DNA from 2 places in the Streptomyces sp. NPDC047853 genome. Region 1 is predicted to be linked to the other one. Evidence: riboswitches for the same ligand, from Rfam matches in the RefSeq annotation. Region 1 holds a riboswitch; the other holds the start of a gene.
What was found. A riboswitch is a leader RNA that binds a small molecule or an ion and turns the genes downstream of it on or off. The one in region 1 is predicted to bind S-adenosylmethionine.
Positions count from the first base shown of each region.

Region 2: it holds a riboswitch for S-adenosylmethionine, as region 1 does, so the genes downstream of both, thrC (threonine synthase) here and ACGF5T_RS19840 (aminotransferase class V-fold PLP-dependent enzyme) in region 1, are expected to answer to the same signal.

Region 1 is NZ_JBIDCI010000010.1:40,818-55,492, forward strand. Features, by position in the region: gene ctaD (cytochrome c oxidase subunit I) at 1-1,480, shown strand, start outside; gene ACGF5T_RS19800 (cytochrome c oxidase subunit 4) at 1,477-1,875, shown strand; gene ACGF5T_RS19805 (Ig-like domain-containing protein) at 2,006-3,283, shown strand; gene ACGF5T_RS19810 (hypothetical protein) at 3,354-3,755, opposite strand; gene ACGF5T_RS19815 (heme-copper oxidase subunit III) at 3,964-4,584, shown strand; gene ACGF5T_RS19820 (c-type cytochrome) at 4,650-5,459, shown strand; gene ACGF5T_RS19825 (Rieske 2Fe-2S domain-containing protein) at 5,456-6,514, shown strand; gene ACGF5T_RS19830 (ubiquinol-cytochrome c reductase cytochrome b subunit) at 6,511-8,148, shown strand; gene trpD (anthranilate phosphoribosyltransferase) at 8,279-9,343, shown strand; SAM riboswitch class IV at 9,424-9,540, shown strand; gene ACGF5T_RS19840 (aminotransferase class V-fold PLP-dependent enzyme) at 9,724-11,112, shown strand; gene ACGF5T_RS19845 (glycerate kinase) at 11,046-12,272, opposite strand; gene ACGF5T_RS19850 (SLC13 family permease) at 12,404-13,819, opposite strand; gene ACGF5T_RS19855 (response regulator transcription factor) at 13,918-14,580, opposite strand; gene ACGF5T_RS19860 (ATP-binding protein) at 14,601-14,675, opposite strand, start outside.
Region 2 is NZ_JBIDCI010000003.1:127,801-142,475, forward strand. Features, by position in the region: gene cdgB (diguanylate cyclase CdgB) at 150-1,814, shown strand; gene ACGF5T_RS07490 (carbohydrate-binding protein) at 1,933-2,916, shown strand; gene ACGF5T_RS07495 (1-phosphofructokinase family hexose kinase) at 2,950-3,882, opposite strand; gene nagA (N-acetylglucosamine-6-phosphate deacetylase) at 4,030-5,175, opposite strand; gene ACGF5T_RS07505 (ROK family protein) at 5,175-6,146, opposite strand; gene ACGF5T_RS07510 (extracellular solute-binding protein) at 6,327-7,544, shown strand; gene ACGF5T_RS07515 (DUF3263 domain-containing protein) at 7,580-7,813, shown strand; gene otsB (trehalose-phosphatase) at 7,887-8,756, shown strand; gene ACGF5T_RS07525 (trehalose-6-phosphate synthase) at 8,885-10,273, opposite strand; gene ACGF5T_RS07530 (glucosyl-3-phosphoglycerate synthase) at 10,347-11,291, opposite strand; SAM riboswitch class I at 11,430-11,577, shown strand; gene thrC (threonine synthase) at 11,595-12,899, shown strand; gene ACGF5T_RS07540 (MoaD/ThiS family protein) at 12,896-13,171, shown strand; gene ACGF5T_RS07545 (cold-shock protein) at 13,611-13,814, shown strand; gene groL (chaperonin GroEL) at 14,154-14,675, shown strand, end outside.

The DNA of each region.
Region 1 (14,675 bases):
GTTCACGATGCACGGCACGATCATGCTGCTGATGTTCGCGACGCCGCTGTTCGCCGGCTTCGCGAACTGGATCATGCCGCTGCAGATCGGCGCGCCGGACGTGGCGTTCCCGCGGCTGAACATGTTCGCCTACTGGCTGTACCTGTTCGGCTCGACGATCGCGGTGGGCGGCTTCCTCACCCCGCAGGGTGCGGCCGACTTCGGCTGGTTCGCCTACTCGCCGCTGTCCGACGCGGTGCACTCGCCCGGCATCGGCGGTGACCTGTGGATCATGGGTCTGGCCTTCTCCGGCTTCGGCACCATCCTCGGCTCGGTCAACTTCATCACCACGATCATCTGCATGCGCGCGCCGGGCATGACCATGTTCCGCATGCCGATCTTCACCTGGAACGTGCTGCTGACCGGTGTGCTGGTCCTGCTCGCCTTCCCGGTGCTGGCCGCGGCCCTGTTCGCGCTGGAGGCGGACCGCAAGTTCGGCGCCCACATCTTCGACTCGGCCAACGGCGGAGCGTTGCTGTGGCAGCACCTCTTCTGGTTCTTCGGGCACCCAGAGGTGTACATCATCGCGCTGCCGTTCTTCGGCATCGTCAGTGAGATCATCCCGGTCTTCTCCCGGAAGCCGATCTTCGGCTACATGGGCCTGATCGCGGCGACGATCGCGATCGCCGGTCTGTCGGTGACGGTGTGGGCGCACCACATGTACGTCACGGGCGGCGTGCTGTTGCCGTTCTTCTCCTTCATGACCTTCCTGATCGCGGTACCGACCGGTGTGAAGTTCTTCAACTGGATCGGCACCATGTGGAAGGGATCACTCAGCTTCGAGACCCCGATGCTGTGGTCCACCGGCTTCCTGATCACCTTCCTCTTCGGTGGTCTGACCGGTGTCATCCTGGCCTCGCCGCCGCTGGACTTCCACGTCTCGGACTCGTACTTCGTGGTGGCGCACTTCCACTACGTGGTGTTCGGCACCGTGGTGTTCGCGATGTTCGCCGGCTTCCACTTCTGGTGGCCGAAGTTCACCGGCAAGCTGCTGGACGAGCGCCTGGGCAAGATCACCTTCTGGACGCTGTTCATCGGCTTCCACGGCACGTTCCTCGTCCAGCACTGGCTGGGCGCCGAGGGCATGCCGCGCCGGTACGCCGACTACCTGGCGGCCGACGGCTTCACGGCCCTGAACACGATCTCGACGATCAGCTCGTTCCTGCTCGGCATGTCGATACTGCCGTTCTTCTACAACATCTGGAAGACGGCCAAGTACGGCAAGCCGGTCAACGTGGACGACCCGTGGGGCTACGGCCGTTCGCTGGAGTGGGCGACCTCCTGCCCGCCGCCGCGGCACAACTTCCTCACCCTGCCGCGCATCCGCAGTGAATCCCCCGCCTTCGACCTGCACCACCCGGAGGTCTCGGCGATCGACCAGCTCGAGAACGTCGGTCACGGTGAGAAGACCCTCGCCGGCGGCAAGGAGGCCGGCAAGTGAAGATCCAGGGACAGCTCTTCATCTGGCTGAGCGTCTTCATCCTGGCCGTCGCGATCGTCTACGGCTACTGGTCGATGGAGCCGGCCGGCACCACGGCCCTCTTCCTGGCCTTCGGCCTGGCCCTCATGATCGGCTTCTACCTGGCCTTCACGGCCAAGCGGGTCGACGCCGGGGCCCAGGACAACAAGGAAGCGGACGTCGCGGACGAGGCCGGCGAGGTCGGCTTCTTCAGCCCGCACAGCTGGCAGCCGCTGGCGCTCGGGCTCGGTGGCGCGCTCGCCTTCCTGGGCGTGGCCGTCGGCTGGTGGATCATGTACTTCTCCGCGCCGGTCATCCTCGTGGGCCTGTTCGGATGGGTCTTCGAGTACTACCGCGGTGAGAACCGCACCCAGTAGCACACGTCGGACGCCGAGGGGCCCGGACACTCCGTCAGGAGCGTCCGGGCCCCTTCGTCTGCCGCACCCGCCCTCACTCGTCCGGGTTACCCGCCGTGCCGCCCTTGACGTCGCTCCCTAGCGTGAGGTCATGAGCAACACGGTTCACTTCCAGGCGCGGGGGCGTACGGTCGTCGGCTGCACCCTGCTGGTGATCGCCCTCGGCGCGAGCGTCACCGCCTGCACCGGCGACGACGACAACCCGCTGACGGCCGCGCCGTACGACGCGGCCGGCCAGATCTCCTTCAACGGCCCCACGGACGCCGGGAAGAAGGCCGACCCCGACAAACCCCTGGAGGTCGTCGCGGAGGGCGCCGACGGCCGCATCACGGACGTCACGGCCGTGGACGCGGCGGGCCGCTACGTGGCGGGCGAACTCTCCGCCGACGGGGCCCGCTGGCACAGCACCTCCCCGCTGGCCGCCGCCGCCCGCTACACCGTGCGGGTCAGCACCGAGGACGGCGACGGCGCGCCCGGCCGCAAGGTCCTCACGTTCGAGACCGGACGGCCCAGCGCCAAGAAGACCCTGGACGTCGCCTTCGGCCCCGAGGCGGGCGCGTACGGCGTCGGACAGCCCCTCACGGCGGAACTGAACCAGCCGGTCCGGGACAAAGCCCAGCGGGCCATAGTGGAGCGCGCCCTGAAGGTGCGGTCCACCCCCGCCGTGGAGGGCGCCTGGCACTGGGTGGACGACAAGAAGCTCCACTACCGGCCCAGGGAGTACTGGCCCGCCCACGCCACGATCGAGGTCAGCAGCGCCCTCGAGGGCATCAAGATCGGCGACCGCATGTGGGGCGGCGCCGCCAAGCCCCTGCGGATCACCACGGAGGACCACGTGGTGGCCGTCACCGACGCCGCCACGCACACGCTGACGCTGTTCCAGGACGGGCGGGAGGTCAGGCAGATCCCCGTCACCACCGGAAAGCCCGGCTTCGAGACCCGCAACGGCGTCAAGGTCGTCCTGGGCAAGGAACCCTTCGTACGCATGCGCAGCAGCACCGTCGGCATCGCCGAGGGCTCCTCGGAGTCGTACGACCTGCCGGTGTACTTCGCCACCCGGGTCACCTGGAGCGGCGAGTACGTGCACGCGGCCCCCTGGTCCGTCGGCTCCCAGGGCTCCGCCAACGTCAGCCACGGCTGCGTCGGGATGAGCACCGCCAACGCGGAGTGGTTCTTCGGCGCCGTCCAGGAGGGGGACCTCGTCGAGGTGGTCAACTCCGGCGGCGAGACGATGGAGTCCTTCGGCAACGGCTTCGGCGACTGGAACCTGGACTGGAACAGGTGGCGCACGGGAAGCGCCCTGACGGGCGGCGCGCCGGAGGCCGGCGGTACGGCCGAGCAGGCCCGGCTGCGCCCGCAGGGCGTGTGAGGACGTCCCCGGGGCCGGTGCACGCCGCACCGGCCCCGGGCAACCCCTGGCCCGGGCCCCGCACGCGTCCCTAGACGCCCTGCAGCCTCTTCTGCCGCAGCAGTGAGGCCAGCGCGCCCGCGAACTCGACGGGCTCCACCGGGAGCGTCACAGCCGCCTCGGCGCGGCTCCACGTCGCCAGCCACGCGTCCTGCGGCCGGGCGATGAGCAGCAGCACCGGAGGACAGTGGAAGACCTCGTCCTTGATCTGCCGGCACAGCCCCATGCCGCCCATGGGAACGGCCTCGCCGTCCAGGACGCAGACGTCGATGCCGCCCTTGTCCAGCTCCTTGATCACGGCGGCCGGGGTGGCGCACTCCACGAACTCGACCACGGGCACGTCCGGAGCCGGCCGGCGGCCGGTCGCCAGCCGCACCTGCTCGCGGGTGTTGGAGTCGTCGCTGTAGACCAGCACCGTGGCGGTCGCCTGCATGCTTCCTCCGATACGCGGTGAAGACCGATGAAGCCCGTTGAGGACTGTCGTAGCCCGTGCGCCGGATGCTACTCCCTCGCCCCGCCCGTCAACACTGGTTCGGACAGGGCTTCGACGGGCCGTTCGATGGGCCATACGGGCAGTCCAGACGGGGCGGACACTCCGAACGGCACCCCCCGGGGTGAGGGCGGGATAAGCGACCGACATAATGTCGGTCGTGGCGACAGCAACGACAGTAGAAACCGGGCACGCGCACCCGTCGGTCAACCGGCCGAACCTCACCAGCGTCGGAACCATCATCTGGTTGAGTTCCGAGCTGATGTTCTTCGCGGCCCTCTTCGCGATGTACTTCACCCTGCGATCGGTGACCGGCCCGGACTTCTGGTCCGAGAAGGCCGACGCGTTGAACTTCCCGTTCTCCGCGACGAACACCACGATCCTGGTGCTCTCCTCCCTCACCTGTCAGCTCGGCGTGTTCGCGGCCGAGCGCGGTGACGTGAAGAAGCTCCGGATGTGGTTCATCGTCACCTTCGTGATGGGTGCGATCTTCATCGGCGGTCAGGTGTTCGAGTACACCGAACTGGTCAAGCACGAGGGCCTCTCGCTCTCGTCGGACCCGTACGGCTCGGTGTTCTACCTGACCACCGGCTTCCACGGACTGCACGTGACGGGCGGCCTCATCGCCTTCCTGCTGGTCCTCGGCCGCACCTACGCGGCCCGGAGGTTCACCCACGAGCAGGCGACCGCGGCCATTGTCGTGTCCTATTACTGGCACTTCGTCGATGTCGTCTGGATCGGCCTCTTCGCCACGATCTACATGATCAAGTAGTCGCGGCACGCACCCGCCCAATACCAGAAGCATCGACGCAGAAGATCCTGACACCGGGGTAATCCGTGAAAAAGCTCTCCGCACGACGACGCCACCCGCTGGCGGCGCTCGTCGTCCTACTCCTCGCGCTGGCATGCACAGGGGGGCTGTACGCCGCGTTCGCACCCGCGAGCAAGGCGCAGGCCGATGAAACCGCCCAGTCCCTCGCCATCGAGGAGGGCAAGAAGCTCTACGCCGTCGGCTGTGCCAGCTGCCACGGCACCGGCGGTCAGGGCACCACCGACGGTCCGAGCCTGGTCGGCGTCGGCGCCGCGGCCGTCGACTTCCAGGTGGGCACCGGCCGTATGCCGGCCCAGCAGCCGGGCGCGCAGGTCCCGGACAAGCCGAACATCTACTCGCAGGCCGAGATCGACCAGCTGGCCGCCTTCGTGGCGTCGCTGGGCGCCGGTCCGGCCGTCCCGTCGGAGGAGAAGTACGGCCCGGAGGGCGCGGACATCGCCAAGGGCGGTGAGCTGTTCCGCAACAACTGCGCGCAGTGCCACAACTTCACCGGCAAGGGCGGCGCGCTGACGCACGGCAAGTACGCGCCGAGCCTCGAGGATGTCGACCCCAAGCACATCTACGAGGCCATGCAGACCGGCCCGCAGAACATGCCCTCCTTCCCCGACACCACGATGTCCGAGCAGAACAAGAAGGACATCATCGCCTACCTGCACGCGGTCAACAGCGACGACACCGAGAACCCCGGCGGCCTCAGCCTCGGCGGGCTGGGCCCGGTGAGTGAGGGTCTGTTCGCGTGGGTCTTCGGACTGGGCGCGCTGATCGCGGTCGCCGTCTGGGTCGCCGCTCGGACCGCAAAGGCCAAGAAGTCATGAGTAGCCAAGACATTCCAGAAGAGAACCTGCCCGCTGAGCAGGGCACCGCGCACGGCGCGGTGAAGGTCGCGGACGACAAGAACCCGTTCGCCGACCCGGGGCTGCCGCCCCACGAGCACCGTGTCCAGGACATCGACGAGCGGGCCGCCAAGCGGTCCGAGCGCACGGTCGCCCTGCTGTTCACGCTGTCGATGCTGGCCACCGTGGGCTTCATCGCCGCCTTCGTGACGATCCCGGTCGACCAGTCGGTCTACATCTTCCCGATCGGCCACATCAGTGCGCTGAACTTCGCGCTCGGCATGACGCTCGGCGTCGCGCTGTTCGCGATCGGCGCGGGCGCGGTCCACTGGGCCCGCACCCTGATGTCCGACGAGGAGATCGCCGACGAGCGCCACCCGATCGAGGCCGACCCCGAGCTCCGTGCCAAGGTCCACGCGGACTTCAAGCAGGGTGCCAAGGAGTCCGTCATCGGGCGCCGCAAGCTGATCCGCAACACGATGTTCGGCGCGCTGACCCTGGTCCCGCTCTCCGGTGTCGTCCTGCTGCGCGACCTCGGCCCGCTGCCCGAGACCAAGCTCCGCCACACCCTGTGGTCCAAGGGCAAGCTGCTGGTCAACATGAACACCCACGAGCCGCTGCGTCCCTCCGACGTCGCGGTGGGCTCCCTCACCTTCGCCATGCCCGAGGGCCTGGAGGAGCACGACGAGGAGTTCATGACCGAGATCGCCAAGGCGGCCCTGATGATCATCCGGCTGGAGCCGGAGGCCATCAAGGACAAGCGCGAGCTCGAGTGGTCGCACGAGGGCATCGTGGCGTACTCGAAGATCTGCACCCACGTCGGTTGCCCGATCTCCCTGTACGAGCAGCAGACGCACCACGCGCTCTGCCCCTGCCACCAGTCCACCTTCGACCTTGCCGACGGCGCCCGGGTGATCTTCGGTCCCGCCGGTCACGCCCTGCCGCAGCTGCGCATCGGCGTGAACGACGAGGGTTACCTCGAAGCGCTCGGCGACTTCGAAGAGCCCGTCGGTCCTGCCTTCTGGGAGCGCGGATGAGCACTACAGCGAACGAAGCCCCCCGCTCTCGCGGGAAGGCACCGGCCGGCGAGCGCGTCGCCGACTGGGCCGACGGCCGGCTGGGGATCTACTCCCTGGCCAAGGCCAACATGCGCAAGATCTTCCCCGACCACTGGTCGTTCATGCTGGGTGAGATCTGCCTCTACAGCTTCATCATCATCATCCTCACGGGTGTGTACCTGACGCTGTTCTTCCACCCGTCGATGAACGAGGTCACGTACCACGGCTCGTACGTGCCGCTGCAGGGCCAGCTGATGAGCGAGGCGTACGCCTCGACGCTGGACATCAGCTTCGACGTCCGCGGTGGTCTGCTCATCCGGCAGATCCACCACTGGGCGGCGCTGATCTTCCTCGCCGGCATGTTCGTGCACATGATGCGCGTCTTCTTCACCGGCGCGTTCCGCAAGCCGCGTGAGATCAACTGGCTGTTCGGCTTCCTGCTCTTCGTCCTCGGCATGTTCACCGGCTTCACCGGTTACTCGCTCCCGGACGACCTGCTCTCGGGCACCGGCATCCGCTTCATGGAGGGCGCGATCCTGTCCGTGCCGATCGTCGGCACGTACCTGTCGTTCTTCCTCTTCGGCGGGGAGTTCCCCGGCCACGACTTCGTGGCCCGGTTCTACTCGGTCCACATCCTGCTGCTGCCGGGCATCATGCTCGGCCTGGTGGTCGGCCACCTGATCCTGGTCTTCTACCACAAGCACACGCAGTTCGCGGGCCCCGGCAAGACCAACAAGAACGTCGTCGGCATGCCGCTGCTGCCGGTGTACATGGCGAAGGCCGGAGGCTTCTTCTTCCTGGTCTTCGGCGTGATCGCCGCCATCTCGGCGATCGCCACGATCAACCCGATCTGGTCCATCGGCCCCTACCGGCCGGACATGGTCTCCACCGGCGCCCAGCCGGACTGGTACATGGGCTTCTCCGAGGGCCTGATCCGTGTGATGCCCGGCTGGGAGATCAACTTCTGGGGCCACACGCTGGTCCTGGGCGTGTTCGTCCCGCTGATGATCTTCCCGCTGGTCCTGGTCGCGATCGCGGTCTACCCGTTCATCGAGTCCTGGGTCACCGGCGACAAGCGCGAGCACCACATCCTGGACCGCCCGCGCAACGCCCCGACCCGGACCGCGTTCGGTGTCGCCTGGATCACCGAGTACTTCATCCTGCTCATCGGTGGCGGCAACGACATCTGGGCCACGCACTTCCACCTGTCGATCAACGCGATCACCTGGTTCGTCCGCATCGCGTTCTTCGTCGGCCCGGTCATCGCGTTCATCGTCACCAAGCGGATCTGCCTCGGCCTCCAGCGCCGGGACAGGGACAAGGTGCTGCACGGCCGCGAGTCCGGCATCATCAAGCGCCTGCCGCACGGTGAGTTCATCGAGGTCCACGAGCCGCTCAGCCAGGAGCAGCTGCACACCCTCACGGCCCACGAGCAGTACAAGCCGGCCGAGATCGGCCCGACGGTCGACGAGAACGGCGTCGAGCGCAAGGTGAAGAGCACCGAGAAGCTCCGCGCCAAGCTCAGCAAGTCGTACTACGGCGAGGAGTCGCAGATTCCGAAGCCGACCGTCGAGGAGTACAAGGAGATCACGAGCGGCCACGGCCACCACTGACCCTCCAGCGTCGCCACACCACGGTCGAAGGGCCCCGTCCGTTCCGCGGACGGGGCCCTTCGCCGTGCCCGGGGCTGGATAGGGTGGGAGCGCACTTCTTCCCGCAGCACACACGACACAGGAGCGGCTCATGAGCGCTGTGACCCCCGCTGGAGGCGACAACGCGGCGGGCCGCTCCTGGCCCGCCCTGCTGAACGGACTGCTGGACGGCCAGGACCTGTCCGCGGACGACACCGCCTGGGCGCTGGACGTGATCATGCGCGGCGAGGCGACCGACGCGCAGATCGCCGGCTTCGCGGTGGCCCTCAGGTCCAAGGGCGAGACCGTCGAGGAGATCTCCGGCCTGGTCCGCACCATGTACGCCCACGCCAACGTGATCGAGGTGCCCGGCGAGACGGTTGACATCGTCGGCACCGGAGGCGACGGCGCCAAGACGGTCAACATCTCCACCATGTCGGCGATCGTCGTGGCCGGCACGGGCGCGAAGGTCGTCAAGCACGGCAACCGGGCGGCCTCCTCGGCGTCCGGCGCCTCCGACGTCCTGGAGAGGCTCGGGGTGAACCTGGAGCTGACGCCGAAGCGGGTGGCTGAGGTCGCCGAGGAGGCCGGCATCACCTTCTGCTTCGCCGTGAAGTTCCACCCCGCCCTGCGCCACGTGGCCGCGGCCCGCGGCCAGCTGGGCATCCGCACGGTGTTCAACTTCCTGGGCCCGCTGACCAACCCCGCCCGGGTCACGTCCCAGGCGATCGGGGTGGCCCACGCCCGGATGGCGCCGATCATCGCCGGGGTCTTCGCCGAACGCGGCCACTCGTCGCTGGTCTTCCGCGGCGACGACGGCCTCGACGAGCTGACCACCACCGCCACCTCCCGGGTCTGGGTGGTGCGGGACGGCCGGGTGAGCGAGGAGACCTTCGACCCGCGCGACGTCGGCCTCGACCTGGTGCCGGTCGAGGCGCTGCGCGGCGCCGACGCCTCCTACAACGCCGACGTCGCCCGCCGCCTGCTGAACGGTGAGACGGGCCCGGTGCGGGACGCGGTCCTGCTGAACTCGGCGGCGGCCCTGGTCGCCCTGGAGCCGGGTGACGCACCGCTGACCGCGCAGATCCGGGCCGGCATGGACCGGGCCGCCGAGGCGATCGACTCGGGTGCCGCGCGCCGCGCGCTGGAGCGCTGGGTGGCCGCCAGCAACGCGTAGCCGCCTGCTCGTGTGACGTGCGTCCCGCGATCCGGACCCGGGTTGCGGGGCGCCGATCACTTCCCCTAGATTTCTCGACAGGTCATGAGTGACAGTCATGAGGCCCCGGCCGACTGTCCGGCAACCCTCCGTCCGTGGCGGGGTGCCCCGGGTGAAGACCAGGTCGTGGACAGCAAGGTCCTCGGCAAGCGCGGACCCCTCGCGGAACCAGGGGTCCTGGGTCGTTCGAGGGAGTCTCCCGTGAATCAGCGAATGCGATAGGGCCGCAGAGCCCCGCCTCCGCAGCGCCTCTTCCCCCTTCTCCGCCGTTCCGGCCTTCCCCTGCCCGGACCCGCCGTGGTTCGCGTGGTGATGCCGTATGCCTTCACGGGAGTGAACCCATGTCCGTCTCCGCCGTCGCCGTCGACCCCTCCGTCTGTGCCCCGCTGCCCGTCCTGGGCCGGGACGTCACCGTTCCGCTCGTCACCGGCGGCGAGGTCACCTACGCCGCCCTCGACTACGCCGCCAGCGCCCCCGCACTCCAGCGGGTCTGGGACGACGTGGCGGCCTACGCCCCGTACTACGGCAGCGTGCACCGGGGCGCCGGGTACCTGTCGCAGCTGTCGACGGACCTGTTCGAGAACGCCCGCGCGACCGTCGCCGGCTTCCTCGGCTGCCGGGACACCGACCAGGTCGTCTTCACCCGGTCCACCACCGACTCCCTCAACCTGCTCGCCGCCGCGCTGCCGGCCGGCTGCCGGGTCTTCGTCTTCGAGACCGAGCACCACGCCTCGCTGCTGCCCTGGCGCGACGCGGAGGTGACGTACCTCGACGCCCCGCGCACCCCGGCCCAGGCCGTCGAGACCCTGGAGCGCGCCCTCGCGGCCCGCGAGCCGTACGGGCCCGCCCTGGTCTGCGTCACCGGCGCCTCCAACGTCACCGGCGAGCTGTGGCCGGTGCGCGAACTGGCCGCCGCCGCCCACGCGCACGGCGCCCGGATCGTGCTGGACGCCGCCCAGCTCGCCCCGCACCACCCCGTCTCGGTGGCCGACCTGGACGTCGACTGGGTCGCCTTCTCCGGGCACAAGCTGTACGCCCCCTTCGGCACCGGCGTGCTGGCGGGGCGTGCCGACTGGCTGCGCGAGGCCGAGCCGTACCTGGCCGGCGGCGGCGCCAGCCGCAGCGTCTCCCGGCGCGCCGACGGCGGCGTGGACGTCCAGTGGCACGACAGCGCCGCCCGCCACGAGGCCGGGTCGCCCAACGTCATCGGCGCCTACGCCGTCGCCTCCGCCTGCAAGGCGCTGGAGGAGGCCGGGTTCGACACGCTGGTCGCCCGCGAGCGGTACCTCGTGGGCAAGGTGCGCGAGGGCCTCGCCGAGGTGCCCGAGGTGCGGGTGCTGTCCCTCTTCGGCGACGACGCGCCCCGGGTCGGCGTGCTCTCCTTCGTCGTCGAGGGGTGGAACAGCTCGCACTTCGCCGCCGCGCTCTCCGCCGAGTACGGCATCGGCGTGCGCGACGGCCTGTTCTGCGCCCACCCGCTGGTCCGCACCCTGCTGGGCAGCGACCCGCAGACGCAGGGCGAGTGCGGTGCCCCGGAGGCCGCGCCCGGGGAGAAGTCCCTCAACGCCATCCGGGTGAGCTTCGGCGCGGGCACGCCGGACGAGCACGTCGAGCGGTTCGTGAACGCCGTCAAGGAGCTGGTGAGCGACGGCGCCCGGTGGAACTACCGCACCGAGGACGGGCGGTGCGTCCCCGACACCACCTCCGCCGCCGAGGCCCCCGCGGCCTGAGTGGTCCGGCCCGCAGGCAGCCGCGACCCCAGCAGGATCATCCGCAGCGCCCGCTCCGTGGCGTCCGTGAGGAGTTCCGCGGCGCGCAGCAGTGCGTCGGCCAGCGCCATCGGGGCCGGCATGATCCCGTGGCAGGCGTCCACCCCCGGTACCTCGTGGGCGCCCTCGCCGAGCGTGCCGGCCAGGGCGAGGACGGGACGGCCGGAGAGCTTGGCACGCCGGGCCACCTCCGCGGGGACCTTGCCGCGCGGCGTCTGGTGGTCCAGGGCGCCCTCGGCGGTGAGCACCAGGTCGGCGCGGGCGAGGCGGGCGTCCAGGTCGACGTGGTCCAGCAGCACCTCGAAGCGGGGCAGCAGCCGGGCGCCGACGGCGGCCAGCCCGGCGCCCAGCCCGCCGGAGGCGCCGGTGCCGGGGCCGGTGCGCAGGTCGGTGCCGGTGACACCGAGGTCGCGGGTGAGGACGCGCGCCCAGTTCTCCAGGCCGGCCGACAACTGCTCCACCTGCGCGGGCGTCGCCCCCTTCTGCGGACCGAAGACCCGGGCGACGCCCCGCTCGCCGCACAGCACGTTGAAGGGGTTGCAGGCCACCAGCAGTTCGGTGTCCCCCAGTCGGGGGTCGAGGCCGGTCGGGTCGATGCGGGCGAGACGGGTCAGCTCCCGTCCGCCGGGCGGCAGTTCGAAGCCGTCGGCGTCCAGCAGCCGCGCGCCGAGCGCCTGGAGCGCGCCCGCGCCTCCGTCCGAGGTGCCCGAGTCGCCGCAGCCGACCAGGATCCGCCGGACCCCGGTGTCGAGCGCGGCGCGGAGCAGCTCACCGACGCCGTACGTGGTCGTGGCACCCGGGTCGCGCAGGGCCCGCGGGACCAGGGACAGTCCCGCGACGGCCGCCATCTCCACGACCGCCGTGTCCTGGGCGCCGAGCAGCGCGAAGTGGGTGCCGACGGGCTCCCCGACCGGCCCCGTGGCGGGCAGCGCCACCAGCCGCCCCCCGGTCGCCGCCGCCAGCGCCACGGCCGTGCCCTCGCCGCCGTCGACCAGCGGGATGCTGTCGATCTCGGCGGTCGGCAGCACCCGGCGCACCCCCGCCGCGATGGCGTCGGCGGCGGCCTGCGCGGACAGGGACTCCTTGAAGCCGCTGGGGGCGACGACGACACGGTGCAGCACGGCGGGCACGGCGGGCACGGCGGACACGGAGGCCGCGGAAGCCGCGGAGGCAGCGCGGGAGGACACCGAGGCCGCGGGGATCGCGGCGGGCGCGGAGGACAGGGCGGGCAGGGAGGGCATGGAGGGCTCCTTCATCGGGTCACGGGTACGCCGAGCAGCGGCCACACGGCGGCGGCGAAGAACAGCACGAGGGCGGCGGTCAGCGGTGCCAGGACGGCGGACAGCCGCAGCAGGTCGCGCGGGGTGTAGGTGGGGGTGCCGGGGAGGTCGGAGAAGAGCGTGACCGGCTTGGCGGAGGCCGGCAGCGTGTGGCAGAAGCCGGCCGCGGCGGTGGAGGCGAGCGCGGCGGCGACCGGGTTGACCCCGGCGCCCACCGCCGCGGCGATCACCAGCGGGACCAGGACGGAGGAGCGGGCCGAGCGGGACTGGAGGACCAGGTGGGCGGCCGTGCTCACCGCGACCACGACCCCGAGGAAGACGCCCGGCGTGACGTCCGCGGGCAGCCCCGACACCAGCCACCTCGCCGCACCGGAGTCGGAGAGGGCGACACCCATCGCCATGGTCGCCGCCATGAAGAGCAGGAGCGACCACGGCACCGTCTTCAGGGCGTCCTTGAGCCGTACGGTGCCGAGCGCGGGGGAGGAGGCGACGACCGCGCCGATCAGCGCCACCACCGCCGGGGAGACGTGGTGCACGGGCTCGCTGCACCACAGGGCCACCACCGTGGCCAGCAGCAGGGCGCAGCGCTTCTCCGCCTGCGTCCAGGGGCCGGTGACCGGGCTCTCGGTGTGCCGCTGTATCTCCTCGGCGGTGATGTGGACCGGGCCCCGGCGGTCCGCGCGCCGGGTCGTCGTCAGCAGGACGGTCTCGGCGGCCAGGTGCGAGGAGGCCACCGCCAGCGGCAGCCCGAGCAGCAGCCACTGGGTGAAGCCGATCCGGTCGCCGGTCGACTCCCACAGCACCGACACCGTGATCAGATGCGCCCCCGCTCCGATCAGGGTCGCCACCGCCGACAGAAGGATCACGGTCGGGAACAGCAGCGCCAGCATCACGACCAGTCGTTTCCGGTCGGCGAGGGCCTTGGCGAGGGCGAGGAACACCGGCAGGGCGAGCGCCGCCCGGCCCGAGGTGGCCGGCACCGCGAACGCGGTCACGACCAGCGCGGCCGTCGTCAGGTGCACCAACTGCCGTACGCTGCGCGCCCCGCCGACCAGGAACACCGCCGCCCGCCCGGCGAGCCCGGTCCGGGCCACCGCCGCCGCCAGCACGAAGGCGCAGATCAGCAGCCACACCGTGTCGTCCCCGAGGGTGCCGAACAGGGTGTCGCTGCTGATCACGCCCGTCGCGGTCAGCGCGAGACCGGCGCCCAGCGCGATGTACGTGTCGTCGATCGGCGTACCGATCCAGGCGCAGGTGGCCAGCGCGAACACGGCGAGGGTGAGGCGCGCGTCGCCGCCGAGGGCCGGGAAGGTGGCGGGGACCGCCAGCAGCGCGCACAGGGACAGCGCCACGCACAGGGCCGCCGCGAGGCGGAGGTTCAACGTCACGTCATCGAGGGTTCTCCCGGGCGGTGAGTCCCCAATGAGCCTGACATGAAGGAAACTTCACACAAAAGCCGGTCAACCGCTCCCCACCGGGACGTGCGTCAGCCCGGCAGCCGGTACCCCATGCCCCGCACCGTCTCCACCCGCTGCGCCCCCAGCTTCTTGCGCAGCGCCCGCACGTACACGTCCACGATGTTCGAGCCGGGGTCGAAGTCGTAGCCCCACACGTGGGAGAGGATCTGCTCCCGGGAGAGGACCTGCCCCGGATGCCGCAGGAACAGCTCGAGCAGCACGAACTCACGGGCCGTCAGGTCCACCGTCCGCTCCGCCGCCCGGGCCCGGCGGGTGCGCAGGTCCAGTGAGAGGTCGCCGGACCTGAGCACCGTCACCTCCGGCGCCCGGGCCGCCGTACGCAGCCGGAGCCGCACTCGCGCGAGCAGTTCCTCGAAGCGGAACGGCTTGGTCATCCAGTCGTCGGCGCCGCCCTCCAGGCCGGCCACCGTGTCCCGTACGGAGTCCCGGGCGGTCAGCACGATCACCGGGGTCGTCACCCGGGACTCGCGCAGCTCGCGCAGGACCGTGAAACCGTCCCGGCCGGGCAGACCGATGTCCAGGACGACCAGGTCGAAGCCGCCGGTGAGCGCGTACTCGTAGGCGGCGTCGCCGTCGGCGACGGCGGTGGTGGTGAAGCCGTTGGCGCGCAGGCCCTTCTCGACGAAGGAGGCGATGCGCTCCTCGTCCTCGACGATGAGGATGCGGTTCATGGACGTGCCTCTTCCGGAAATCAGTCCAGTGTCAGGACGAAGGTGGCGCCGCCACCCTCGGTGGTGCGCAGGGCGACCCGCCCGCCGTGGCCCTC
Region 2 (14,675 bases), on a different contig from region 1:
TTGAGTCACAAGGAGCGGTAATTGTTGACCCTGTGTACCGAGTGGGGAGCGCGCTGTGATTCAGTGGCGGAGAACCTGCAAGGGCACCATCAGTGAAGGCGCCGAAGGGAACCCTTGATTCGCTGCGAGGTCTCGGGGGGAGGGCGAGCATGGAGACCGAGTCGGAGCCCTACGTCCGTCTTGCGTCCCTGCGGCAGCTGCACCAGGTCATGGCCGAGATGAACAAGGCTCGCAGCCTGGCGGACACCCTGCAGGCCGTCGCCGACGGCGTCGTCCAGGCCCTCGGGTACGAGCTGGCGTGCGTCAACCTGGTCCGGCCCGACGGTGACCTCGTCGTCGCCGCCTTCTCCGGCAACCAGGCCGCCGAGGCGCTGATCACCGGCCGGGCGGGCTCCCGCGAGTCCTGGGACCGCCGCCTGAACATGGGCGAGCAGTGGGGCGACCTGATCTTCATACCCCACACCGAGGGCTGGATCCTCGACGACGACGACGTCCCGCAGTGGTACACCGACGGGCCCGCCCCCCGCTTCGAGGACGAGTGGCACCCCTCGGACCGCCTCTTCGCCCCGATGTACGCGCCCGGTCCGCAGGGCGGCGGCAACAGCGGCGAGCTGATCGGCGTCCTGTCCGTGGACCGGCCGCGCAACGGCCGTCGCCCCGGTGCCTGGGGCCGCGAGGCTTTGCAGATGTACGCGTTCCAGGCCGCCATCGCGATCAGCAACGCCCGGCTCCGCTCCAACATGCAGCGCGCCCTGGTCCGCCTGGAGCGCGACCAGCAGGCCCTCAGGGCCAGCGAGGAGAGCTTCCGGCAGGCCTTCGAGTACGCCCCCTCCGGCATGGCCATCGCCGAGATGGGCGGCGACCAGCACGGCCGCATCCTCAGGACCAACGACGCGCTCTGCCGCCTGCTGGGCCGCCCCGCCTCCGCGATGCGCCGCTACGCCTTTTCCGACCTCGTCCACCCCGAGGACATCGGCACGCTGCTGCGGACCTCCGCCGAGGGCGGCCGGGCCGAGCTGCGCCTGGGCCGCCGCGACGGCACCTACGTCTGGGTCTCCCTGCGCAACAGCGTCGTCGCCGACGCCGCCGACGGGCCGCGTTTCCTGCTCACGCACGTCGAGGACATAGAGGAGCGCAAGCGCCGCGAGCTGCAGCTCGCCCACCGCGCCTCCCACGACTCCCTCACCGGCCTGCCGAACTCCGCCGAGCTGCGCTCCCGCCTCTCCGCCCGGCTGTGCCGGCGCCCGCAGTCCTCGCACGCGGCCGTGGTCGACGCCATGGACGCGGCCTACGGCCACCCCGCCGTGACCGACTCCGGCGGCCACACCTTCGACTTCGGCGCGACGCCCGAGCCCTACGGCGCCTACGACCACCACGTGCACGCCGTCGCGCCCGCGGACGGCCGGGACGACGGCACCAAGGGGCTCGCGGTCCTCTTCTGCGACCTGGACGGCTTCAAGTCGATCAACGACCGGTTCGGGCACAACGCCGGTGACGCCGTGCTCATCGAGGTCGCCCGCAGGCTCAGCGGCGGCGTCCGCGACGGCGACACGGTGGCCCGGCTCGGCGGCGACGAGTTCGTGATCCTCGCCAACGGGCTCGGCCTCGCCGACGCCCAGGACCTCGCCGTACGGCTGCGCAACGAGATCATCCAGCCGATCCGGGCCGAGGGACGGGCCGTGCGCGTGGGGGCCAGCTTCGGCATCGGATGGGCGCACTGCGGCATGACGGCGGACGAGGTGCTGAAGTCAGCTGACGAACGGATGTACGTCGAGAAACGATCTCGTCCCAAACAACATCGCCGAGCGGGATGATCGCCAGGTCAGAGCGTTGATGCGGTCTGAGTCACCCGTTCGGGTCAGTCGGAGCGGGTAGGCTCGCTCTCTCACACCCATACCGCACACGCACCGCATCTGGTTAGGAGACCAAGGGATGACGCCCGGCAACAACGGCGCGAGCACGCCCGAGGACGACGACCCCTTCGGCTACCTCTACGCCGACGGGCAGGCCAATGGAGCCCAGCCGCCCTCCGGTGGCTACGGCTACCCGAACTCCGTCAACCGGGTGCGTCCCGTCGGCGCACGGCAGTACGGGGCACCGCAGGGCCAGGCCGCCCAGACCGCCGCCTACGGCCAGGCGGCCCCGCAGCAGCAGGGTGCCTACGGCCAGCAGCAGGGCGCCTACGGCCGGTCGAACGCGCACTACGCCGCGCCGGAGACCTTCCCCGGCGGCGGTGCTCCCACCGCCCCGCAGCAGTCGGCGCACGGCGGGGGCGGCGGACGCCGCGGTCCCAACACCAAGGGCCTGCTGATCGGCGCGGTCGCGGTCGTCGCCGCGGTCGTCATCGGCATCGCCGTGGCCATGACCAGCAGCGGCTCGGACGACGACAAGGGCGGCGACGAGGCGGGCGGCGGCACGGCCCCCACCCAGTCCCAGACCACCGACCCGAGCCCGTCGTCGAGCGGCGGCGCCGAGGACGAGGTGGAGCTCCCGACGATCGACGCGAAGGCGCTGCGGCTGTCGCCCGGCGTGGCGACGGCATCGGACATCGAGGGCGCCCGCTCCGACGGCGGCGTCTACGTGGGCAATCTCAACCAGCCCGGCGCCTCGGTCACCTGGACCGTGGACGGCATCCCCGAGGACGGTCCCTACACCCTCTTCGCGGGTTACAGCGCGGCCGGTGAGGACCAGTCGATGACCCTGACGGTCAACGGCAAGGCGTTCGGCAGCAAGCTGAACCTGGGCAACTTCGCCAACGCCGAGGACGGCGACTTCGCCAAGGGCTGGACCAAGACCTACGCCTGGCCCACTCTCAACAAGGGCACCAACACCATCTCGCTGTCCTGCGCCGAGGGTGACAAGTGCAACGTGCTGTTGGACCAGCTCTCCCTGAAGAAGGGCCAGGTCAAGGACTAGGACGTCCTGGGCCGGCCCGCCGGGCCGGGGGCGTCACGCCGCGCCCGCCTCCGTCGTCACGGCGACCCCGCGCCCGAGCAGCTCCTCGTACGCCCCCCGGTCGAACTCGCCCGCCACCGGTGACAGCACCGTCGCCGCCGACAGGGCGACCGCGCGGGCCAGGCGGTCCGGCCAGGGGAGGTGCTCGACCAGGCCCGACAGCAGGCCCGCGACCGCCGAGTCGCCCGCGCCGGTCGGGTTGCCGCGGACGTGGGCGGGCGGGGCGGCGCGCCAGCGGCCCTCCGGGGTCACCGCGAGCAGCCCCTCCGCGCCCAGCGAGGCGACCACGGACCGGGCACCGCGCCGCCGGGCGGCCTGGGTGGCCCGCAGCGGTTCGTGCGAGCCGGTCAGCTCGGCCAGTTCGTCGGCGTTCGGCTTGATCAGGTCCGGGCGGGCGGCGACCCCCCGGCGCAGCGGCTCCCCGCTGGTGTCCAGCAGCACCGGCACGCCCGCCGCGCGGGCGGTGCGCACCAGACCGGCGTAGGCGCCCACCGGGACACCCGGGGGCAGGCTGCCGCAGAGGGCCACGGCCGAGGCGGCGGCGACCAGGGGCCCGTACGCCTCCTGGAAGGCGTCCCACTCGGCGGGGGCGACGGCCGGGCCCGGTTCGTTGAGCTGGGTGGTGTCACCGGTGCGCTCGTCGACGACGGCTATGGTGCGCCGGGTGGCCCCCGCGACGGGCACGAGCGCGTCCGTCACCCCGCGCACACCGGTGAGCCCCGCGCGCACGACGTCCCCGGTGCCGCCGCCCGCGAAGCCGGTGACCGTCACCTCGTGGCCCAGGGCCGCCAGCACCCGGGCCACGTTCAGCCCCTTGCCGCCGGGGCGCTCCGTCACCGCGGTGACCCGGTGGGAGGCGTGCGGCCGCAGGCCCGGGACGCGGTAGGTGATGTCGAGAGCGGTGTTCAGCGTGACGGTGAGGATCACCCGGGCCGGCCTCCCCCGATCGTCTGCGGCTTTCCGTGCGTCCCGGTGACGTGCTCCGGGGGACACGATCATGCCAAACGGACGGCGGTGCGCCCAGCCCCCGGTTCGGCCATCGGGCGCCGGTCCGGGAGCGTACGGGGGGACGGATCAGCCCAGTTGCGGATCGACCGCCCACTCGCCCCGGCGCATCACGCCCACCAGGTCGAACGCGGCGTCCAGGACCACCAGGTCGGCGTCCTTGCCGGGCTCCAGGGAGCCGATCCGGTCGTCCATGCCGAGCAGCCGCGCCGGGTTGGCGGAGATCGCCGCGACGACGTCCTCGACGGGCAGCCCGTCCACCGTCACCGCGCGCTTGAAGGCGCGGTCCTGGGTGAGCGTGGAGCCCGCGATCGAGCCGCCCTCCACCAGCCGGGCCACGCCGTCCGCCACCTCGACCTCCAACGGGCCGAGCAGGTAGCGGCCGTCGCCGAAGCCGGCGGCGTCCATCGCGTCGGTGACGAAGGCGACCCGGGCGGCGCCCGCGCGGTGGAAGGCGAGCCGCAGGGCGGCCGGGTGCAGGTGGGTGCCGTCGTTGATCAGCTCGACGGTGATCCGCTCGTCCTCCAGCAGCGCCGCGATCGGGCCGGGGGCGCGGTGACCGAGCGGCGGCATCGCGTTGAACAGGTGCGTGGCGACCGTGGCGCCCGCGTCGATGGCCAGGAGCGTCTGCTCGTACGTCGCGTCGGTGTGCCCGACGGCCGCGATCACGCCGTGCTCCGCGAGCAGCCGTACGGAGTCCAGTCCGCCCGGCAGCTCGGTGGCCAGCGTCATCATCTTCGCGTGCCCGTGCGCGGCGTCGATGAGCTTGCGGACCTCGGCCGGGTCGGGGTCGCGCAGCAGCTGCTCGTCGTGCGCGCCCTTGCGGCACGGGGAGATGAACGGCCCCTCGAAGTGGATGCCCGCGATGTCGCCCTGCTGGGCGAGTTCGGCGAGCATCCCGGCGTGCCGGGCGAGGAAGTCCAGGTCACCGGTGACGGCCGAGGCGACCACCGTGGTGGTGCCGTGCCGGCGGTGGGTGGCGACGCCCTTCAGGACGTCCTCGGCGGTGCCGCCGGCGAAGGACGCCCCGCCGCCCCCGTGGTTGTGGAGGTCGACGAAGCCGGGAACCACCCAGTGGCCCGACAGGTCGACGACCTCGGCGTCGGGGGAGGCGGCGGAGGCGATCCGCGTGCCGTCGACGATCACGCGGCCGTCGTCCACGGTCCCGGTGGGCAGTACCACCCGGGCACCGGCGAGAACCTTGCTTGGGGCCATCAGGTGGTTACCTCCGGGGGAGTCGCGGTCGTCGGGGTGGTGCCGTTCGGATCGGTGCCGAGCAGGTCCCAGGCCATCAGCCCGGCACCCAGGCAGCCGGCGGTGTCCCCCAGCGCGGCGGGGACGATCTCCGGCAGCTTCTGGAAGGTGACGCGCCGCCCCACGGCCTCCCGCAGCGGTGTGAACAAGGTTTCCCCCGCCTCGGCCAGGCCGCCACCGATGATCAGGACCCGCGGGTCCAGCAGAGTGAGCGCGGTGACCAGTCCGTCGGCGAGCGCGTCCACGGCGTCCTGCCACACGGCGAGCGCGCGGGCGTCCCCCGAGGCGACGGCCTTGGCGCAGTCGGCGGCGTCCGCGCCCGGGTCCCCGCAGGCCTCGGCCCACGCCTGGCTGACGGCCGACGCGGACGCGAACCGCTCCAGGCAGCCGCGCTGCCCGCACGGGCACGGGGAGCCGCCGGGGCGTACGACGACGTGGCCGATCTCGCCGGCGAAACCGTGGGCGCCCGACTCGACCCGGCCGTCGATGCCGATGGCGCCCGCGATACCGGTGCCCAGCGGCACGAACAGGAACCGGTCCGCGCCGCGGCCGGCGCCGATCCTGCCCTCGGCGAGCCCGCCGGTGCGCACGTCGTGGCCCAGGGCGACCGGGATGGAGCCGAGCCGTTCGCCGAGCAGCGATCGCAGGGGCACGTCGCGCCAGCCCAGGTTGGCCGCGTAGACGGCGGTGCCGTGCTCCTCGTCGACGATGCCGGGGACGGCGACCCCCGCCGCGAGGGCGGGCTCGCCGAAGCGGTCGGCGCCGTGGGCGCGCAGTTCGGCGGCGAAGTCCAGGATGCCGGCGACCACCGCCTCGGGCCCGCGGTCGCGGCCGGTGGCCCGGCGGGCCTCGTGGAGCAGCTCGCCCCCCGGTCCCGCGAGGGCGGCCTTCATCCCGGTGCCGCCCACATCGAGGGCGATGACATGTCTCACGGAGACAGTGTGGCCCGTCGACCCGGGAGAGGTCTAGTCCACTGCCGTGGTGTAGACCTTAATCCGTTAAACGGACAGGCGAACAAGCGCGTGCGTGTGATCGACGAACGTCGGCAGGGTTGGGGAATCAGGGTGCAGCGGCACAGGACAGGAACGGTCGCGGCGGTGTCCGCGCTGGGCATGGTGGCGGTCCTCGGCGGCTGCGGGCTCACCGGCGACTCCGGCGAGGTGACGCTGAGGCTGGTCGCCGCCGACTACGGCGACAGCGAGGCCAACGGCTCGAAGGAGTACTGGGACGAGCTGGCCAAGGCCTACGAGGCCAAGCACCCCGACGTGACCGTGGACGTCACCGTCCACTCCTGGAACGACGTCGACCGCGAGGTCCGCGAGATGGTCGACGCCGGTGAGGCGCCCGACCTGGCGCAGATCGGCGCCTACTCCGACTACGCGGAGAAGGACCTGCTGTACCGGGCCGACGACGTGCTCTCCATCCCGGTCCAGGCCGACTTCGTCTCCCAGCTCGCCGGCGCCGGCCAGGTCAACGGCGTCCAGTACGGGCTGCCCTTCGCCGCCTCCACGCGCGTGCTCTTCTACAACAAGACCCTCTTCAGCGAGGCCGGCATCACGCCCCCCAAGAGCTGGGACGACCTCGCGGACGCCGCCGAGGCGCTGAAGGCGGAGGGCGTGAAGTACCCGTACGCGCTGCCGCTGGGCCCGGAGGAGGCGCAGGCCGAGACCATGCAGTGGATGCTCAGCGGCGACGGCGGCTACACCGACGACGTCGGCACCTACGCCGTCGACTCGCCGCAGAACGTCACCACCTTCACCTGGCTCCGGGACGAACTGGTCGGCAAGGGCCTCACCGGCCCGGTCGCCCCCGGCAAGCTGAACCGCGCCGCCGCCTTCGCCGCCTTCGCGAACGGCGAGGTCGGCATGCTCAACGGCCACCCCTCGCTGATGAAGATGGCATCCGACAAGGGCGTGAAGTACGGCATGGTGACCACCCCCGGCGCCGAGGGCGAGAGCCGGAACACGCTCGGCGTCACCGACTGGATGACCGCCTTCAAGGCGGGCGGCCACCAGGAGGAGATCGGCGACTTCCTCGACTTCGTCTACAGCGACGAGAACGTCCTCGACTTCTCCCGCCGCTACGACCTGTTGCCGGTGACCACCTCCGCGTCCCAGGTCATGAGCACCGCGGAGGAGGACAAGGCCCTGCGGCCGTTCCTGGACGAGCTGCTGCTCTCGGAGCTGTACCCGGTCGGCAAGACCTCCTGGGCCTCGGTCAGCGCGGACGTCAAGAAGCTCATCGGCCAGGCGGTCGCCCCCGGCAACAGCCCCTCGGAGGTGCTCGGCCGGATCCAGACGACGGCGATGCGGGCGGGCAGCGCGGAGTAGCGGGGCTGTCGGTGGCGGGCGCTACGGTGCCGTACATGGACCTGGGACGGCTCGGACAGAGGGAGCGGAACATCCTCGCGCTGGAGCGCCGCGGCTTTCCCGGCCCCGGCGCGAAGGAGCGGGCGATCCGCGAGGAGCTGGGCCTGGCCCCCGTCCGCTACTACCAGCTCCTCAACGCCCTCCTGGACGACCCCCGCGCCCTGGCCGCCGACCCGGTGACGGTCAACCGCCTGCGCCGGGTGCGCGAGACGCGGCGCGGGGAGCGGTAGGCCACCGGCCGGACGCACGGGCCGGATGCGCGGGCCAGGCGTGCGGTGCGGGTCCGCGGGATAGGTTCGCGGTATGGGCAGCCATCAGGAATCCACCCGAGACGACACGCCGGACCACCTGCCGACGCCCGCGACGGAGGCCGGACGTGCGGGGCTCGACGCCCTGCTCGCCCGCCCCGCCCGCGCGGTCGTCGCGCTCGACTTCGACGGCACCCTCGCGCCGATCGTGCCCGACCCCGACCGGGCCCGCGCCCACCCGGACGCCGTACCGGCGCTCGCGGCCCTCGCGCCGAAGGTCGCCTCCGTCGCGGTGATCACCGGCCGTCCGGCCGAGGTCGCCGTCCGCCACGGCGGCTTCGCGAACGCCCCCGGTCTGGAGCACCTCGTCGTCCTCGGCCACTACGGCGCCGAGCGCTGGGACGCCGCCACCGGCACCCTCTCCGCACCCGAACCGCACCCCGGCGTCGCCGCCGTCCGCGCCGAGCTGCCCGAGCTGCTGGAGCGGTCCGGCGCCGGGCCGGGCACCTGGGTCGAGGAGAAGGGCCACGCCGTCGCCGTCCACACCCGCCGCGCCCCCGACCCGCAGGCGGCCTTCGAGGCGCTGCGCGCCCCGCTCACCGGCCTGGCCGCCCGCCACGGCCTGATCGTCGAGCCGGGCCGCATGGTCCTGGAGCTGCGCCCGCCCGGCATGGACAAGGGCGCCGCGCTGCGGGCCCACGCCCGGGACGTCGGCGCCGAGACCGTCGTCTACGCCGGCGACGACCTCGGCGACCTCCCCGCCTTCGCGGCCGTCGACGCCCTGCGCGCGGAGGGCACCCCCGGCCTGCTGGTGTGCAGCGGCAGCGACGAGGTCCCCGACCTCAGGAAGCGCGCGGACGTGGTGGTGGACGGCCCGGCGGGAGTCGTACGGCTGCTGCGCGCCCTGGCGGACCGGCTGGCCTGAACCACGGCCCCCCTGCACGGAGAGGCCGAAAGCGGGTGCGGGGAGTCTCCCCGCACCCGCACCCGCACCCGCTCCCCGCACCCGCTTCCGCGAGACCCGCCGGTCACTCGCCGGTAGTCACCCGGCGGTCAGGACCTCAGCGCGTCCAGCTGCTCCAGGAACCACCGCGCCGGAGGCAGCGCCGTGCCCGCCGCGGCCAGCCGCTTCGACCGCTCCGCCCGCTCCCCGGCACCCACCGACAGCGCCTCGTGCAGCGCCCGGGCCGTCCCCGACACGTCGTACGGGTTCACCACCAGCGCGTCCTCGCCCAGCTCCTCGTACGCCCCCGCCTCCCGCGACAGCACCAGCACGCACCCCTCGTCGGAGACGACCGGCACCTCCTTGGCGACGAGGTTCATGCCGTCCCTGATCGGGTTGACCAGGGCCACGTCGGCCAGCCGGTACGCCGCCAGCGACCGTGCGAAGTCGTCCTTCACGTGCAGCACGACCGGCGTCCACCCCGCCGTCCCGAACTCCACGTTGATCGACTCCGCCACCCGCTGCACCTCCGCGGTGTAGTCCCGGTACACGGCGAGGTCCTGCCGCGACGGGTAGGCGAACGCCACGTGCACGACCCGCTCGCGCCACTCGGGCCGGTCGGTGAGCAGCTGCCGGTAGGCCAGCAGCCCGCGCACGATGTTCTTGGACAGCTCGGTCCGGTCCACCCGCACGATCGTCCGGCGTCCCTCGCCGATCTCCGCCCGCAGCGCGGCCATCCGCTCGTCCACGTCGGCCTCGTGCGACCGCTTCCGCAGGAAGTCAGCGTCCGCGCCCAGACCGTGCACGCCGATCTCGGTGGAGCCGGTCCCGCCCACCAGCGCGTCGCAGCACGCGGTGAACGCGTCGGCCCAGCGCCGGGTGAGGAACCCGAGCCGGTCGGCGCCCAGCATGCCGCGCAGCACCTGCTCGGCGATGTCGTCCGGCAGCATCCGGAAGTAGTCCACCGGCGCCCACGGCGTGTGCGAGAAGTGGCCGATGCGCAGGTCGGGACGGAGTGCGCGGAGCATCCCCGGCACCAGCGTCAGGTGGTAGTCCTGCACGATCGCGACCGCGCCCTCGGCGGCCTCCTCGGCCAGCGCCTCGGCGAAGGCCCGGTTGTACGCCTCGTAGGAGGCCCACTGCCGCCGGAACTCCGCGTCGAAGACCGGCTCCACGGGCGTCTGGTACAGCATGTGGTGCACGAACCACAGCACGGAGTTCGCGATCCCGTTGTACGCGTCCGCGTGCACGTCGGCCGGCACGTCCAGCATCCGCACGCCGTCCTCGCCCACCCCGCGCCGCACCGCCTCGCGGTCGCCGTCGCTCAGCGCGGAGCACACCCACAGCGCCCCCGCGTCGGGCCCGATGGCCGACAGTCCCGAGACCAGCCCGCCACCCCCGCGTTTGGCGTGCAGCGAGCCGTCCTCGCGCACCTCGTACGAGACGGGCCCCCGATTGGAGGCGACCAGCACCTGAGCAGCACCGAACCTTGAAGCCATACGCCTCAACCTAGCCCGGCCCCCGAACCCTCAAACGTGGACCGCCGGCCCTTCGGTGCGCGTCGGCCGAGATTCACGCCACCCTCCGGGCCGCGTACTCCGCGATCTCCGTCATGGGGGGCCGTTCCTCCGTGTCCACGGGGTACGTGCGCGGCTCGAAACCGGCGGGGCCCCGCTCGAACTGGGTGAGGGCCGGCCGGACCAGGTGGCCGCGGGCCAGCCGGAGCTGGGCGGTGCGGTAGATCGCGGCGGACATCCGGCCCAGGGCCTGGCCGTCCTGGTGGCGGTGTCTGCGGACCCCGACGTCGACCTGCGCCAGGCCGTCCAGGCCGACCAGGTGCAGGGCGTCGACCAGCATGCCCAGCTCGACGCCGTACCCGACGGGGAAGGGCAGCCGTTCGAGCAGCGAGCGGCGGGCCGCGTACTCGCCGCCCAGCGGCTGGACGAAGCCGGCCAGCCGCGGCCAGTGCATGTTCAGCAGCGGGCGGGCCATCAGCTCGGTGACCCGGCCGCCCTGCCCGGGAGCCGCGCCGAGCGGACGGTCGTACATGGCCTTGACGAGGTGCACGTCCGGGTCGGTGAGCAGCGGACCCACGATCCCGGAGACGAAGTCGGCCGAGAACTCCCGCAGGTCGGCGTCGACGAAGCAGACGATGTCGCCCCTGGTGACCAGCAGCGAGCGCCACAGCACCTCGCCCTTGCCGGGGACGGCCGGGATGCGGGGGAGGATCGCGTCGCGGTGCACGACCCGGGCGCCCGCCGCCGCGGCCACCGCCGACGTCCGGTCGCGCGACCCGGAGTCCACGACGACGACCTCGTCGACGAGCGGGTCCCGCCCCATCAGCTCCCGGCGGATCACCGTGACGATGTCACCGACCGTCGCCTCCTCGTCCAGGGCGGGGAGCACCACGCTCACCGTCTGTCCGGTGGCGTGCTTGGCGGTCAGCAGCTGCTGGACGGGCCGGTCCGTCACGGACCAGGAGCGTGCGCCCAGCCAGCGCTCGACTTCTTCCAGCACGGTCCGTGGCTCCTCTGTGATCCATCTCGCGGTACGGACGGCTGTCTCGACCGCCCTGGCCTTCGGTTACAGTCTTGAACAACGCGTGGGGCCACCGCATGCCGGGGTCGCCGCGCGCACCGCACAACAATCGAATACCGCTCATCCAGAGGGGCAGAGGGATACGGCCCGTTGAAGCCCCGGCAACCCTCCAGTCGGTTCTTGTCACGCAGACGTGGCGAGGCTCCCGGCTAGGGAAGGTGCCAAATCCGTCTCACGGCGAGATGCGTCGTGAGGAAGATGAGGAGAAAGGGCCTCGCCTCCATGGCTGTGCAGACCGCCGAAAGCACCACCACCACCCCCTCCGCCGCCCCCGCCGGCTCCGTCGATCTGGGCCCCGCCGCGGCGCTCTCCTGTCGCGAGTGCGGTCACCGCGTGCCGCTCGGCCCGGTCTTCGCCTGCGAGGAGTGTTTCGGCCCGCTGGAGATCGCCTACGACTTCTCGGCCTACGACACCGAGGAGCTGCGGGGGCGCATCGAGGCGGGCCCCGCGAACATCTGGCGGTACGCCCCGCTGCTGCCCGTCCCCGCCGACGTGGCCGACAAGCCGAACATCAACCCGGGCTGGACCAAGCTCGTCAAGGCCGACAACCTCGCCCGCGAGCTGGGCGTCACCGGCGGCCTCTACGTCAAGGACGACTCCGGCAACCCGACGCACTCCTTCAAGGACCGTGTCGTCGCCCAGGCCATCGAGGCCGCCCGCGCCTTCGGCTTCACCACCCTCTCCTGCTCCTCCACCGGCAACCTCGCGGGGGCCGTCGGCGCCGCCGCCGCCCGCGCCGGCTTCCGCTCCTGCGTGTTCATCCCGCACGACCTGGAGCAGGGCAAGGTCGTCATGGCCGCCGTCTACGGCGGAGAGCTCGTCGGCATCGAGGGCAACTACGACGACGTGAACCGCTTCTGCTCCGAGCTGATCGGCGACCCGGCGGGCGAGGGCTGGGGCTTCGTCAACGTCAACCTGCGGCCGTACTACGCCGAGGGTTCCAAGACGCTGGCCTACGAGATCTGCGAGCAGCTCGGCTGGCGGCTGCCCGACCAGCTCGTGGTCCCGATCGCCTCCGGCTCCCAGCTCACGAAGATCGACAAGGGACTGCAGGAGCTGATCAGGCTCGGTCTCGTCGAGGACCGGCCGTACAAGATCTTCGGTGCCCAGGCCGCCGGCTGCTCGCCGGTGTCCACCGCCTACAAGGCCGGCCACGACGTCGTACGCCCGCAGAAGCCGGACACCATCGCCAAGTCCCTCGCGATCGGCAACCCGGCCGACGGGCCGTACGTCCTGGACATCGCGCGCCGCACCGGCGGCGCCGTCGAGGACGTGACGGACGAGCAGGTCGTCGACGCCATCAAGCTGCTCGCCCGCACCGAGGGCATCTTCGCGGAGACGGCGGGCGGCGTGACGGTCGGCGTCACCAGGAAGCTGATCGAGGACGGCGTCCTGGACCCGTCGCTCACCACCGTCGTCCTCAACACCGGCGACGGCCTGAAGACGCTGGACGCGGTGGCCGGCACCGGACTCACCACCACCATCCGCCCGAACCTGGACTCCTTCCGAGAGGCTGGCCTCGCATGAGCGTGACCGTTCGCATCCCCACCATCCTGCGCACCTACACCGGTGGAAAGGCCGAGGTCGCCGCCGACGGTGCGAACCTCGGTGAGGTCATCGCCGACCTGGAGAAGAACCACACCGGCATCGCCGCCCGCGTCCTGGACGACCAGGGCAAGCTGCGCCGCTTCGTCAACGTCTACGTCAACGACGACGACGTCCGCTTCGAGCAGGGCCTGGAGACCGCCACCCCCGACGGCGCGGGCGTCTCCATCATCCCGGCGGTCGCCGGCGGCTGACCCGCCCCCGTCGTTACCATCGGTAATTGAGATAACGCAGCGTTCATCGAACGGCCCCCTCCGTGAGAGAAGCGGAGGGGGCAATTCCATGGGATTGAGCGCGGTAGAGTTGGGGAACGCGCTCCCGACCGAAAGATCGGGAATCCCGAATTCCTGCCCGGCGCCCGACAAGATGTAGCCAAAGTGTGGGCGTATTTCGCGGCTTTTGTGCCCTTTGCGTGCCCCGACTTGACCCGAATTCAGGCGAATTCTCGCCACATTGCGGACCGGGTGCGTCCAGATTTCTCGTCCGACTGACCTGTTGCAGACGGCAGTTGGACAGATACATTCAGCCGCGGTCGACGCGTTCCGGCGCACGCCCCCAGTCGTGGGGGGCGAGGTCTGACCCGGGTCCGCGAAGTGCGGATCTGTGCAAGGGCCAGTAATAGGGGAGTTAGGCATGGCTCAGGGCACCGTCAAGTGGTTCAACGCGGAGAAGGGGTACGGCTTCATCGCGGTCGACGGTGGTGCGGATGTTTTCGTCCACTACAGCGCGATTCAGATGGACGGTTACCGCACCCTCGAAGAAGGCCAGCGGGTCGAGTTCGAGATCTCGCAGGGTCAGAAGGGCCCGCAGGCCGACATGGTTCGCCTCAGCGCCTGAGACGTCCGGCCACGCAAAGCGAACGGTTCTTCTCCGAAGGGCCCGCACCTCCCCGGAGGTGCGGGCCCTTCGGGCTGTCCGCGGCCGCCGGCGCGGGGCCGCACCGGTGTTCGCGGGCGGCTGAGCCGCCGGGCCGATCCCCGGAAGGCGCTTGCACTCGATGGGGGCGAGTGCTAATCATTGGCGTTAGCACTCTGAAGGTGAGAGTGACAACGAAGGACCGGGTCGGTGAGGCCCGCAGGCCGGGTGGGGAAGGAACCACAAGGCCGGCGAGCCGTCCGTCGCGGGCGCGGGCGCGGTCCGAAGGAATCACCCCCAGTCCTGGAGGGACCACTTCACATGGCCAAGATCATCGCGTTCGACGAGGAGGCACGGCGCGGCCTCGAGCGCGGCATGAACCAGCTCGCGGACGCCGTCAAGGTGACGCTCGGCCCCAAGGGCCGCAACGTCGTCCTCGAGAAGAAGTGGGGCGCCCCCACGATCACCAACGATGGTGTCTCCATCGCCAAGGAGATCGAGCTCGAGGACCCGTACGAGAAGATCGGCGCCGAGCTGGTCAAGGAAGTCGCCAAGAAGACGGACGACGTCGCCGGTGACGGTACGACCACCGCGACCGTTCTCGCCCAGGCCCTGGTCAAGGAAGGCCTGCGCAACGTCGCGGCCGGCGCCAACCCGATGGCCCTGAAGCGCGGCATCGAGAAGGCCGTCGAGGCCGTCTCCGCCGCCCTGCTGGAGCAGGCGAAGGACGTCGAGACCAAGGAGCAGATCGCCTCCACGGCCTCCATCTCCGCCGCCGACACCCAGATCGGCGAGCTGATCGCCGAGGCCATGGACAAGGTCGGCAAGGAAGGCGTCATCACC